One region of the Bradyrhizobium sp. WBOS08 genome, then DNA from elsewhere that is predicted to be linked to it. Evidence: predicted binding sites of a transcription regulator. Region 1 holds the regulator's gene; each other region holds the start of a gene.
What was found. Region 1 encodes LexA, which represses DNA repair genes until DNA is damaged. Its sites were predicted from a motif close to TGTTCNNNNTGTGTTCNG; they were not measured.
Positions count from the first base shown of each region.

Region 1 (3,221 bases):
GCGGTTCAGGCGGTCAAGGCGAGAGGTGCAGACCGCCCCTGGTCGCCGGCGGCAGCCGGCGAGGGAGATTTCGAAGGAGCCCTCATGCCGAGGCCGGCTTCGCGCGTCCGCGACGCAACGCCGGCGGAGGCCGATCTTCAGGCCGAGGACTGAGCTTTGATCAGCCGATCGGCTGGCGCGTGACGGCCGCCCGACTGTCCGCGATGATCTCAGGCTTATGCTCGCGCTCACCGACCGGCTGCGTCACCGGCAGCTGCAGCACGGTTGCGCGCTGGCCTTCGACCAGCTGAGTCACCAGCACGTACTTGCCGTCAGGAAATTCGATCGCGTCGTGATGGCGATCGGGAATGTGCGGATCGATCTTGCCGAACTTGCCGACGCGGGAGTTGACGGTGCGCGTCCAGATCCAGCGGTTGTCGTAACGGACGTTGTCGGCGAAGGCGAGCTCCGTCCCCGGCAGCAGGCAGACCGCAACGGAGAGATCGGCTTCGGAGGCGAAGCCGCGCGTCGAGGTGCCGCGGAAGGTTGTCGTGACGATCGTCTCGCCGACTTCGGCGGGACGCGTCGCGACGGCATGCAGGCTGTAGTCACACATCGGGTGCTCCTCATGCGAAGATAGCGACCCGCGTCTCGTCGAGGCGCAGGCCTCAATCAGAGTGGAAGCCTGCAACGCTCTGCTTGGTTATGGGCAAATCTGCGGCTCGCGTCCGCAGCGCGCGATCACATTATCTTTCCCGGATTCGATAGGAACAAACATCGCATGCTTGCATTTGGCCGGCGTATCGGCGCTGCCGCACCACTCTGGCGCAAGGCTATCGCATTTGGCTATGGTCAGCCGCCTCCACAGCGTCATGGCCGGGCTTGTCGCGGCCATCCACGCCTTCCACGCAGCACAATGAACGTGGATGCCCGGGACAAGCCCGGGCATGACGACCTCTGCAAAATTCAAGTGCGATTGCCGAAGCGCGCCCGGCGCTTGATGCTCGGTATCAGTACTTCCGGTAAAGCCCGATCAGCTTGCCCTGAATCTTCACGCGGTTCGGCGGCAGGATACGCACCTCGTAAGCGGCATTGGCCGGCTCGAGTGCGATCGAGGCGCCGCGGCGGCGGAAACGCTTGAGCGTGGCCTCCTCGTCGTCGATCAGCGCCACCACGATGTCGCCGGTATTGGCGCTCTCGTTGCGCTGGATGAGCGCCATGTCGCCGTCGAGGATACCGGCCTCCACCATGGAATCGCCGCGCACTTCGAGCGCGTAGTGCTCGCCCGAGCCGAGCATGTCGGGCGGAACGCTGATGGTGTGGCTGCGGGTCTGCAACGCCTCGATCGGCGTGCCGGCCGCGATACGGCCCATCACGGGCACCGCAACGGGCCGCTCGCCCTCGTCCATGGAGGGGCTGGAGCTGGTGCGGACCTTGCCGAGATTGCCCTCGATGACGCTCGGCGTGAAGCCGCGCCGGGCGCCGGCGGCAGCCTGGAGCTCCGGCAGCTTGATCACTTCGATGGCGCGTGCGCGGTTGGGCAGGCGGCGGATGAAGCCGCGCTCCTCGAGCGCGGTGATCAGGCGGTGGATGCCCGACTTCGAGCGCAGGTCGAGCGCATCCTTCATCTCGTCGAAGGAGGGCGGCACGCCGCTTTCCTTCAAACGTTCGCTGATGAACCTCAGAAGCTCGTATTGTTTGCGCGTTAACATCTCGACCAAAGTCCCCCGGTTGATGTCGTTCGATTCCGAGACGATGAGTTCAGCGATAAGCCGCTACATGCTCGAAACAAATCATGAACGGACACTATATGTTCGATACATGTTCCGCAACTGCTTAATTTACCGTGAACGGTGGCGAACTCGCGGAATGCGTGTGGCCTTGCACTCAGACGGGGAGCCGCAGCACCTCGCAAGGGCTGCCGGCCTCGGCCTTCGGCGCGAACGGTGCGCGGACGAGAAGTACCTGTGCCGCAGCAAGATTCGCAAGCAGAGAGGAATCCTGATGGCTGACGGGGACGGCGACTTGCGCACCGTCGTCGCGCAGCTCCAGGCGCGCGCGCAGATAATCCTCGCGCTGGTCGTTGGCGCCGAGATCCTTGCCCAGCAAGGCGCGCTCGCGGCGATGATGAATCACTGAACGGCCCGACAAGGCGCGAATCAACGGCACCATGAACAGGAACGCGCACACGTAGGACGACACGGGATTGCCGGGCAGGCCGATCACGCGCATCGCGCCGAGCCGTCCGTGCATCATCGGCTTGCCGGGCCGGATCGCGATCTTCCAGAACGCCATCGAGATGCCTTCGTCCCGCAGCGCCTGCTGGACCAGATCATGGTCGCCGACCGACGCGCCGCCGGTCGTGATGAGGATGTCAGCACCGCTCTCGCGGGCGCGGCGGATACCGGCGGAGGTCGCCTCCAGCGTGTCGGCGGCGACACCGAGGTCGATGGTCTCGGCGCCCTCGCTGCGGGCGAGCGCATGCAGGGCGTAGCCGTTGGAATAGACGATCTGGCCGTGCCCGGGCGTGGTGCCCGGCCTCACCAGCTCGTCGCCGGTGGCGAGGATCGCAACTCTGGGACGGCGGTGGACGGCGAGATCCGGGTAATTCATCGCCGCGGCAAGCGCGAGATCGCGCTCCGTCAGGCGGGTTCCCTTGCGCAGGAGCACGTCACCCTCGCGGAAATCGACGCCGGCCGGGCGGACGTGCCGTCCGGCGATCGCGGCTTCCTTGATGGTGACGCGGTTGCCGTCCGCGACAGTGTCCTCCTGGATCACGACCGCGTCCGCTCCGTCCGGGATGACGCCGCCGGTGAAGATCCGCACGGCTTCGCCGGCGCCAACTGCTCTCGTGAAAGGACGGCCGGCTGCGATCTCGCCGATCACCGTCAGCCGGGAATCGACCGTTGCCGCATCGGCCGCGCGCACGGCGTAGCCGTCCATCGCCGACATCGCCTGCGGCGGCTGCGTGCGCCGCGCCGCGACGTCATGCGCGAGCACGCGGTGATAGGCCTCGTCGAGCGAAACCATCTGTTCAGGCAGTGGCTCTGCACCTGCCAGCACCGCGGCAAGGGCGTCGGAAACCGGCATCAGGGCCACGGGCGAAACTCCTGCTCGCACATCGTTCAATGGGGCGGCGAGAGTTCTAGCTGACTGCAGAGGCGAGGCAAAGCAGCACGCAGGATGATCTATCCTGCGTGCCCTCCGTGATCGAGCAAGTGCAAGTTCGCACGCGTGATTCT
Region 1 covers NZ_CP028988.1:6,295,087-6,298,307, reverse strand. Annotated here, with positions in the region: gene DCM80_RS29695 (ComEC/Rec2 family competence protein) at 1-153, shown strand, start outside; gene DCM80_RS29690 (hypothetical protein) at 161-595, opposite strand; gene lexA (transcriptional repressor LexA) at 990-1,691, opposite strand; gene glp (gephyrin-like molybdotransferase Glp) at 1,867-3,078, opposite strand.

Region 2 (3,221 bases), 1.6 Mb from region 1:
CGCCCAGACCGGCCACTGCGGGCTTTGGGCCGAGTGCGAGGCCTTCGATCAAATATCCCAGTTCGATCTCGCCGAACACATCTGTGCGCCGTAGCGAGCGTAGATGGAACAACGGATTCGTGTTCGCATACCAGGCAAGCATCTCAAGGAATCGCATCTCGGTCGCACCGAGTCCCGTCAAAGGAGACGGGAGCTCTGCCAGCAGGTCGAGCAAGGCGGGCCGCAGCATCAGCAAGGCACTGAGATCACGGCGAAGGAGATCGATGCAAGCTTCAGGAGTCGGCGCGCAGTAGGCGGACCACGCCGATTTGCCGATCTCGAACTCCTCCGCGCCAACGTCCATGACATTAATATCAGGCTCGGCCTCAGCGAAATTATAGTCGGGACTGAACATCAGATCGGAGGCCAGCAATCGGACCGCGAACCTCTGCGCGAGCGCAGGATAGTTGCCGAGGTGATCGAGCAACCAGACCAGTTGCAGCTGGTCGCGGGGCGTGGCCGCGAACCAGAGTTCGATCTCGTCATACCGCTCGCAAAACTCGGCCAGCGATGATTTGCGGCCCTTGGTGCCCTTTGGCCAGCGGACCCAATCCGACCAGTGTTCGGCCGGGCCAAGATCGGCGGCGTAGGCAGCCAAATAAGCCGAGAGCTTTTCCGCCCGCGGGAGCGGCCCCCACTCAAATTGAAAATGGAACGGGATGACGATCTCGGCCAAGCCCGATCGAGCAAGCTCCCTGCCGCCGCCCCAGCCGGTCAAGATCAGCCGCTTCATCACACCACCTGATCAACGCACACATAAACGAAACGGGCGCTGACGACGTCGGCAACTCAACGTCCTCAGCGCCCGCTCCTCGCGAAAAACTTTCGCGTTAAGACTTACTCGTCCGCCGGCTCCTCGCCGTCGGCGTCGCGCTCGGGCGTGCCGGCCAGGATCTGCTCGGCGATCAGGCCGGAGTTCTGGCGGATCGCGGTCTCGATCTTGGCGGTGATGTCGGGGTTGGCCTTCAGGAACGCTTTCGAGTTCTCGCGGCCCTGACCGAGGCGCTGGCTGTCATAGGAGAACCAGGCGCCGGATTTCTCGACGATGCCGGCCTTGACGCCGAGATCGAGGATCTCGCCCATCTTGGAGACACCCTCGCCGTACATGATGTCGAACTCGACCTGCTTGAAGGGGGGCGCCAGCTTGTTCTTGACCACCTTGACGCGCGTGGTGTTGCCGACCACCTCGTCGCGCTCCTTGATCGCGCCGATGCGGCGGATGTCGAGGCGGACGGAGGCGTAGAATTTCAACGCGTTCCCGCCGGTGGTGGTCTCGGGCGAGCCGTACATCACACCGATCTTCATGCGGATCTGGTTGATGAAGATCACCATGGTGTTGGACTTGTTGATCGAGGCCGTGAGCTTGCGCAGCGCCTGGCTCATCAGGCGGGCCTGCAGGCCCGGCAGGGCATCGCCCATCTCGCCCTCGAGCTCGGCCTTCGGCACCAGCGCCGCGACCGAATCGATCACCATCACGTCCACCGCGCCGGAGCGCACCAGCGTGTCGCAGATCTCCAGCGCCTGCTCGCCGGTGTCGGGCTGCGAGATCAGCAGCTCGTCGATGTTGACGCCGAGCTTGCGGGCATAGACCGGGTCGAGCGCGTGCTCGGCATCGATGAAGGCGCAGATGCCGCCCTTCTTCTGTGCTTCCGCCACCGTATGCAGCGCCAGCGTGGTCTTGCCCGAGGATTCCGGCCCGTAGATCTCGACGATGCGCCCCTTGGGCAGGCCGCCGATGCCGAGCGCGATATCGAGCCCGAGCGAGCCCGACGACACCGCCTCGATGTCCATGGACCGGTCGTTCTTGCCGAGCTTCATCACCGAGCCCTTGCCGAACTGGCGCTCGATCTGCGAGAGCGCGGCGGCCAGAGCTTTACTCTTGTCCATGGAAGATCCTTCGACGATACGCAGGGCAGTGGCGGACATTGGGTCGTGCTCCTTATGGCGAGGATTCGCGTGAGGGACAAACAGTTGCGAGGCGGCGCGGCGATAAAAGCAATGTACCCTATTTGTTCTAGGTTCGCAATATGTTCTTTTGCGGATTTGGGCGCTGTCCGTTGGACAGTCCCGGATTGTTGGCAACCCTCCCCTCAATCCCGCCCTGTGCGCACAAGTGAACAGACGCCGCTCCATCGCTGCTCCCTAATGGGGCCATCACCGCTCGGATCGTGGCAATTATCGGTGACGAGAACGCCGATCGCGCTCCCGCCTTCCTCGCGCGGACAGGAGCGCGCCTTGTTCAAGCGACGACGTTTCAAGCAGCAGCTGACCCTGCAGGACCGGCTCACCGCCTGGGTCAAGCAGGTCAAGGACGACGCTGCGAAGCTGCCGCCTGGCCCTAAACGGGACGCCCTGCTCAAGAAGGCGCGCCAGGCCGAAATGGCAAATCATCTGCACGACTGGGTCAAATCCCCCGGGCTGCAACCGCCGAAATAGCCGAGCAACCCCGACGTCCTTGTCCGACCGAAGCTCGACGCGCTTGATCGCGGTCGCCGTCATCATTCCGCAATCGTATGGCACCGAACCTTTCGCGGTCCCAGGCCTTTTCCAGGACGAGACCGCAATTCTGGGGACCGTCATGACGGACAACGAGCACCACGAAACGAGCCGGCGCCATCCTCTGCTGGAGGCGGCGCGCGAGGAGCTGATCAAGTTCGAGCGCAAGGAAAACGAGTTCCGCAAGAAGGATCGCGAAGAGCGCGCCAGCGAGCTTCGGCTACCGCTCGGCGAGATCAAGATCCACTAAGCCCCGCCAGCGGCAGTTTAGGTATCTAGATACCTAAGTTAGGTCATTGAAAAACCATGGGAATTCTATGCAGCCTACTGTGCATGGGGTTGTTTTTCCATTTTTTGAGATGCCGCATGCCGCAACCTGCGATCATCGCAAGACGCGACTGCCGGCGGTGCCCGGCCTACAGCAGCGCGAGTAGCACGAGGCCGATCACCAGCACCACGAAGCCAGCCGCTGTCGCGGCGGCGAACGACCGCTCTACGTTATCCATGATGCCACCCCATCGTCGGCGTGCCACGTTTCCCCCATGGCCGCGCCGAACGGTCTGGAATCTTGCCGACCTGTGTGACCGCAGTTGTGCGAACGGATGTCGAAATTGGGACCGCTGCGGGGCCAGTCTGCGGCCTCGGCTCGGGCCGCCAACCTGGCGCCTGTCAGGCTGCCGTAAGCG
Region 2 covers NZ_CP028988.1:1,263,854-1,267,074, forward strand. Annotated here, with positions in the region: gene DCM80_RS06155 (hypothetical protein) at 1-772, opposite strand, end outside; gene recA (recombinase RecA) at 877-1,965, opposite strand; gene DCM80_RS06165 (hypothetical protein) at 2,275-2,475, shown strand; gene DCM80_RS06170 (hypothetical protein) at 2,618-2,785, shown strand.
Region 2: the regulator LexA is predicted to act here: its motif matches at 2,039-2,056, upstream of recA (recombinase RecA).

Region 3 (3,221 bases), 2.3 Mb from region 1:
CGGGGCGTCGCTCTTGCTGAAATCGAGCTCCTCGATGCGTCCCGCGCGCTTCTCGATCTTGTCGGCGGAGATCAGCACCTGGCGGACGTCCTCGTTCACGTCGGCGAAATGCTTCTGCAGCTTCAGCACGCGGTCGCGCAGCCGGCCGAGATCGTCGCCGAGCTTGATCACCTCGGTGCGGATCTGGTCGGCGGCATCGCGCATGCGCGCGTCCTTCATGATCTGCTGCATCACCTGGATCGCGAGCATCAGAAGCGAGGGCGAGACCAGCACGACGCGGGCACGATAGGCCTTCTGGATCACGTCGTCGAAACCGTCGTGGATTTCGGCGTAGACCGATTCCGACGGCACGAACATCAGCGCCATCTCCTGGGTCTCGCCGGCGACGAGATATTTTTCGGCGATGTCGCTGACATGCTTCATCACGTCGCCGCGCAGCCGCTGCGTGGCGAGGCGCTTCTCCTCGTCGGTGCGGGCATCGTGCAGCGCCGTCATCGCCTCCAGCGGAAATTTGGCGTCGATGCAGAGCGGGCGCTGGTCGGGCAGGAACACGACGCAGTCCGGCCGTTTGCCGGTCGAGAGCGTGAACTGGAACTCGTAGGAGCCTTTGGGAAGCCCGTCCTGGACGATCGCCTCCATCCGCGCCTGACCGAAGGCGCCGCGCGACTGCTTGTTGGCGAGCACGTCGCGCAAGGTGGTCACCTGGGTGGTGAGGTCGGTGAGATTCTTGTGCGCGCTGTCGATGATGCCGAGCCGCTCGTGCAGCGCGCGCAGGCTCTCCATGGTGTTGCGGGTCGAATGTTCCATGGACTGGCCGACGCGGTGGGTGACCGAATCCAGCCGTTCGTTGACCGCCCGCGCCATCTCGGCCTGGCGGCCGGCCAGCGCCTGGGTCATGGCGTCGACCCGGCCGGAGGATTCGCTCTGGGCCCGCAGCACCTCGCTCAGGCGCTCCTCGAGCTCGTCGGCCCGGATCGCGTGCGCCATGGCGAGTTCCGCGCCGCGCCGCCCGGACCGCGCGATCACGACCGCGATCACCACCAGCAGGATGAGAACCAGGGCGCCGAAGCCGATCAGCGCGTCCACGACGCGCACCGGCCAGTCGCCGAGCATGAAAATGATGTCGTTCATGCCGACCCTTCTAGCCGATTCGCCTGGGCGTACGAACGAATAGCGAACATTTATGGTGAATGCTCCGTTAATTTTTATGGTTAACGAAACCTGAAGTTTTATGGTTAGCGAGGGGTTAACAGGGTTCCTGGCCGCATTGACCGCATCGGGCATGGGGCTTAAATCGCGGCCATGGCCCTCAGAGAAATCATCATCCTGCCCGACAAGCAGCTGCGCCTGGTCTCCAAGCCGATCGAGAAGGTCACCTCGGAGATCCGCAAGCTTGCCGACGACATGTTCGAGACCATGTACGACGCGCCCGGCATCGGCCTCGCCGCGATTCAGGTCGCGCAGCCGCTGCGGCTGATCACCATGGATCTCGCCAAGCGCGACGAAAACGGCGAGACCAAGCCGCTGCCGCGCGTCTTCATCAATCCGGAGATCATCGCGGCCTCGGAGGAACTCTCTGTTTACGAAGAAGGCTGCCTCTCGATCCCCGAATATTACGAGGAGGTCGAGCGCCCGGCGAAGGTGCGCGTGCGCTTCACCGATCTCGACGGCAAGGTGCACGAGGAGGACGCCGAAGGCCTCTATGCCACCTGCATCCAGCACGAGATCGACCATCTCAACGGCGTGCTGTTCGTCGATTATCTCTCCAAGCTCAAGCGCGACCGCGTCATGAAGAAGTTCGAGAAGGCCGCCAAGCGCGCCGGCGAGTAGGCCACGTCCTCCGCCGTCATGCCCGGCCTTGTGCCGGGCATCCACGTTCTTTGCGGCTCCGAGCAGGAAGAACGTGGATGGCCGGGACAAGCCCGGCCATGACGAGTACCTTGCTTGTTGTTCGAGGATTGTCTCGTCACATGCCCCTCCGCCTCATCTTCATGGGCACGCCCGATTTCTCCGTGCCGACGCTGCTCGAGCTGGTCGCGCATGGCCATGAAATCGTGGCCGTCTACACCCGTGCGCCGAAGCCGGGCGGACGGCGCGGGCTGCAATTGCAGCCGACCCCGGTCGAGGAAGCCGCGCGAAAGCTCGGCGTGCCCGTGCTGACGCCGAAGACGTTGAAAACCCAGGAGGCGCTCGACGAGTTCAGTGCGTTCGAGGCGGATGCCGCCGTCGTGGTCGCCTACGGCATGATCCTGCCGCAGGCGATCCTCGATGCGCCGAAACTCGGCTGCTACAATCTGCATGCCTCGCTGCTGCCGCGCTGGCGCGGCGCGGCGCCGATCAACCGCGCGATCATGGCCGGCGATGCCGAGAGCGGCGTGATGGTGATGAAGATGGATGTCGGTCTCGATACCGGCGACGTCGCCATGGCCGAGCGGCTCGCGATCACCGACAACATGACGGCGGCGGAGCTGCACGATCGGCTCTCGCGTCTCGGTGCCGATCTGATGGTGCGGGCGATGGCCGCGCTCGATCGCGGCGGGCTCCAGCTCAGGAAGCAGAGCGAGGACGGGGTCACCTATGCCGCCAAGATCGACAAGGCCGAGGCGCGGATCGACTGGCGCAAGCCGGCGCACGAGGTGCTGCGCCACATCCACGGCCTGTCGCCGTTTCCCGGCGCCTGGGCCGAGCTGGAGAACGCGCGCGTCAAGATCTTGCGCTGTCAGCTGGCGCAAGGCGCGGGCGAGCCGGGCGCGGTGCTCGGCGATCATCTCACCGTCGCCTGCGGCGAGGGCGCGATCCGCATCGTCGAGCTCCAGCGCGAGGGCAAGGGCCGGATGCAGGCCGCCGACTTCCTGCGCGGCGTGCCGTTGAAGGCGGGAGCCAAATTCACCTGACACTGTCATACCCCGCGCAGGCGGGGTATCCAGTACGCCGAGCTTCTCGGCTGAACGGATAGGCTGCGGAGTACTGGATTGCCCGCCTTCGCGGGCAATGACAGTGAAACTGGATAAAATGCCCCGCTACAAGCTCACCATCGAATATGACGGCGCGCCGTTCTTCGGCTGGCAGGTGCAGAACACGCTGCCCTCGGTGCAGGGCGCGCTGGAAGCGGCCGTGAAGGCGATGACGGGGGCGGATCTGCGGGTGCATGGCGCCGGCCGCACCGATGCCGGCGTGCATGCGCGCGGCCAGGTCGCGCATGTCGACGTCGACAAGCAGTT
Region 3 covers NZ_CP028988.1:2,006,990-2,010,210, reverse strand. Annotated here, with positions in the region: gene DCM80_RS09740 (DNA recombination protein RmuC) at 1-1,131, opposite strand, end outside; gene def (peptide deformylase) at 1,303-1,830, shown strand; gene fmt (methionyl-tRNA formyltransferase) at 1,971-2,894, shown strand; gene truA (tRNA pseudouridine(38-40) synthase TruA) at 3,013-3,221, shown strand, end outside.
Region 3: the regulator LexA is predicted to act here: its motif matches at 1,163-1,180, upstream of DCM80_RS09740 (DNA recombination protein RmuC).

Region 4 (3,221 bases), 2.0 Mb from region 1:
CACCCGGGCCGACGAGGTCAAGGCCTATGTCAACGCCGTCGAGGGACGCATCAATGCGCTGGCGCGCGTGCACACCATCCTGTCGCTGTCGAGCTGGCAGGGTGCCGAGCTCTCCAGGCTGATCGACGAGGAGCTGGCGCCCTACTCGCTCGGCGGCCAGATCATATTGGCAGGTCCGGAGGTCCAATTGCTGCCGACCACGGCCCAGACGCTGGCGCTCGCCCTGCACGAGCTCTTCACCAACTCGGCCAAGTACGGCGCCCTCTCGACCAGATCGGGACGGCTCACGATCGGCTGGCAGGTCGAGGAGCAATTGCTGACGCTGAGCTGGGAGGAATCGGGCGGTCCGCTCGTCATGCCTCCGAAATCGCGCGGCTTCGGTACGCGGAGCCTGCTGGCGAGCGTCGAGTCCCAGCTCGGCGGGCAAGCGCGGTTCGATTGGCGCGCCGAGGGCCTGTTGTGCCGCCTTGAGGTGCCATTGACCCGCAAGACGGGGGCGACGGCCCCATCCGGGAAGTTCGAGGATGCCGGCTCCGCCGAATTGCAGCGCGCATCCGGTTAGCGGAATGGCGACCGGTTCGCATCGAGTGGATACGCCAAGGCGATAAGCGAGTGCGTCCGTTCCGTTTCCGACGGAGCGGAAAAAAGCATCAGCCGGACGCGGCGCTCGTCATGCGTCGCGCCATTCGCGGGTCGCGCGCAACGCGCCCCTCGAGCCAGGCTTCCGTCTGGGCGAGATCGCGCAATGCCCTGGCATAGCGGCGCGCCGCGCTTCGCTCCGCCCCGCGCGGCAGCTTGCGGGCCTTGTGGAGGATGTCCGCGGCCGCGTTGCGATAGGCCAGCGAGCGATAGAGAAAGACCACCTTACCCATATCGATGTTCCCGTTTTGCTGGGCCCCATCCTCGCAAGCCCGGCATGAACGTCGGATGAAGCGGTCGATGACAATTCCTTCATTCCTCAGGAACAGTGGATTGCCGCCCGCGTTGGCATGCCAAATCGGGATGCAGTTCCCATGCGCACAAAAAAGTCGTCAGACCTGATTTCTGCGACCGGCCTCATCAAGCTGATGACGCACGCATTGATGGGCGCAGCCCTCGGCCTCGTCTTCAGTCTCGCGCTGATCCTGTGCAATCCGGCTGTCGCCAGCCTGCTTGCCAACGGCGGAAGCCAGACCGTGATCGTCTTCGCTCTCACATTGGTGACGACCTTCGCGATCGGCGCGACACTCACCGGCGTCGTGTTCATCATCGCCGAGGACAAGCAATCTTGAAGCGCGCGTGAGGCGCGGAGCTCCCTCAGCGCCGGGAGGCCGCGCGCTCGGGCTTGCCGGCTGTCTTCACGAGACGTAGGCGTACCCGGTCGTGGACGTCGGGCAGGACATCGGCGCCGCCGGCCGCCTTCCATTCGCCGATCAGCAAGGTGATCTTTCGGCGCAGCTCCAGCTGCGCCAGCGCCTGTTCGGCGCAATCGCGATCCCCGTTGATGCGATCCCGCACGGACGCCTCGACATCGGCCATCTCCAGCCTCAAGGCGCTGATTTTACGTCGAATTTCATTAATTCTGTTGTCCATGGCTTGTTAGAACAAAATAAGAACATATAGTCAAGCCAGGATTTGAAGATGGAGACGCCGGATGCAGGTTAAAGGTAAATACGACGCCAGGATCTTTCTCGCCGAGCAGATGACCCGGGCGCAGGGGCTGAGGCTGAAACGGTTGAGCGAAGAGGCCTATCAGCCCGCCCAATATGCGCGCGATCTGTCCTTCACCGAGGCCGCGCGGCGCATCCAGGTGCTGGAAGCCGAGATCGAGCTGGCGAACTCCTTCTAGGGGTCCACCTGGCTAGGCGTGCACCTGGCCTTGGCCTGCTGTTTCGGAACCATGGTGGGTCCGGATGGTTTTCCTGAGCCAACGGAGAATCATGCATGGCACGCAAGGCAAAGAAACGCCGCTACTCGCCCAGCTCCGGCAGCGAGGTCGAAAGCGAGATGCGGCGCTACAAGAAGGGCACCGCCAAGAGCGGCCGCAAAGGCCGTGGCGGGCGCGTGAAGAGCCGCAAGCAGGCGATCGCGATCGGGCTGTCGAAGGCGCGCAAGAAGGGGAAGAAGGTCCCGAAGAAGGCTGCCAAGAAGACGTCGTCCAAGAAGCGGGCGACCAGGAAGACAGCCAAGAAATCGTCCAAGAAATCGTCGAAGAAATCGTCGAAGCGCAAATCCAGCAAGCGTTGACGCTGTCCCGTCTCAGATCATGCTGCCCGGCATAAAGCAGCGGATCGAGACGCCGAACGCGGTCTTCACCGGCCACACCATGGTGCGGCCGGCGCGGTTCGGCTCGGTGATGACGGCTTCGTCCGGCACGTCGATCCACTCGCCGTCGAGACGCACGCGATAACGCCCGTTGTGCGATTCCCAGTCGGGATCAGCGACGGCAAAACCGTCGGCGTCCGAGCAGCATGGACCGAGGTGGCTGCGCAGGCTGTCGAACCACGGCTTCAGCGGCGAGTTCGCGTAGCGGCCGTCTTCGCGACCGAGCGCGGTTCCGTCCCAAAGCACGAACGGCGCCGCAAGCAGCGCACCCCTCAGCGAGAGCTTCAATCGATCCATGTCGGCACCGATCAAATCCGAACCATCGGCAGTTCCACAAAGCGGCCGGGGGTACGAAGTTCCACGCTTGCAACCCGTTCGCGGCGTCATTGCCGCGGCGGGCAAGTTCGAAGTGTGATGGGCGAACACGGCTTTTTCGTATGAACCGGGTCACCATCCCTGCCGTTAACGAGAATGTTATCGATTGCGTCGCAAGTCGTGACGGCGAACGAAGAAGGCGGCCCGAGGGCCGCCTTCTTGATGTCTGCCGATAGCTGCTCGCCTCAGGCGAGCGGGACCGCGACGAACCTCGTCGCCTCGGCGCTTCTGACCTGCAGCAGCACGCTGCGCTTGCCGGACGATTTGGCCTCCGCCAGCTCGGAGCGGACGTCGCCGACATTGGCCACGGCCTTGCCGCCGACATTGAGGATGACGTCGCCGGTCTGGATGCCGCGCTGCGCCGCCGGCCCTTGCGGATCGACCTCGGTGACGACAACGCCCTTCTGACCGGCGCCCTGGACCTCAGCCGCTGGAGCCAGGCCGAGCCCGAGACGCGGCGTGCCGGCTCTCGGCTGCTCTCTGCCCTGGTCGGCATCGCCACTTGCCTTGGCCTGCCGCTCGTTCGGCAACTCGCCGAGGAC
Region 4 covers NZ_CP028988.1:4,279,075-4,282,295, reverse strand. Annotated here, with positions in the region: gene DCM80_RS20180 (HWE histidine kinase domain-containing protein) at 1-562, shown strand, start outside; gene DCM80_RS20175 (hypothetical protein) at 651-872, opposite strand; gene DCM80_RS20170 (hypothetical protein) at 1,014-1,271, shown strand; gene DCM80_RS20165 (hypothetical protein) at 1,297-1,518, opposite strand; gene DCM80_RS20160 (DUF3072 domain-containing protein) at 1,634-1,828, shown strand; gene DCM80_RS20155 (DUF6496 domain-containing protein) at 1,924-2,226, shown strand; gene DCM80_RS20150 (hypothetical protein) at 2,239-2,601, opposite strand; gene DCM80_RS20145 (Do family serine endopeptidase) at 2,865-3,221, opposite strand, start outside.
Region 4: the regulator LexA is predicted to act here: its motif matches at 1,580-1,597, upstream of DCM80_RS20160 (DUF3072 domain-containing protein).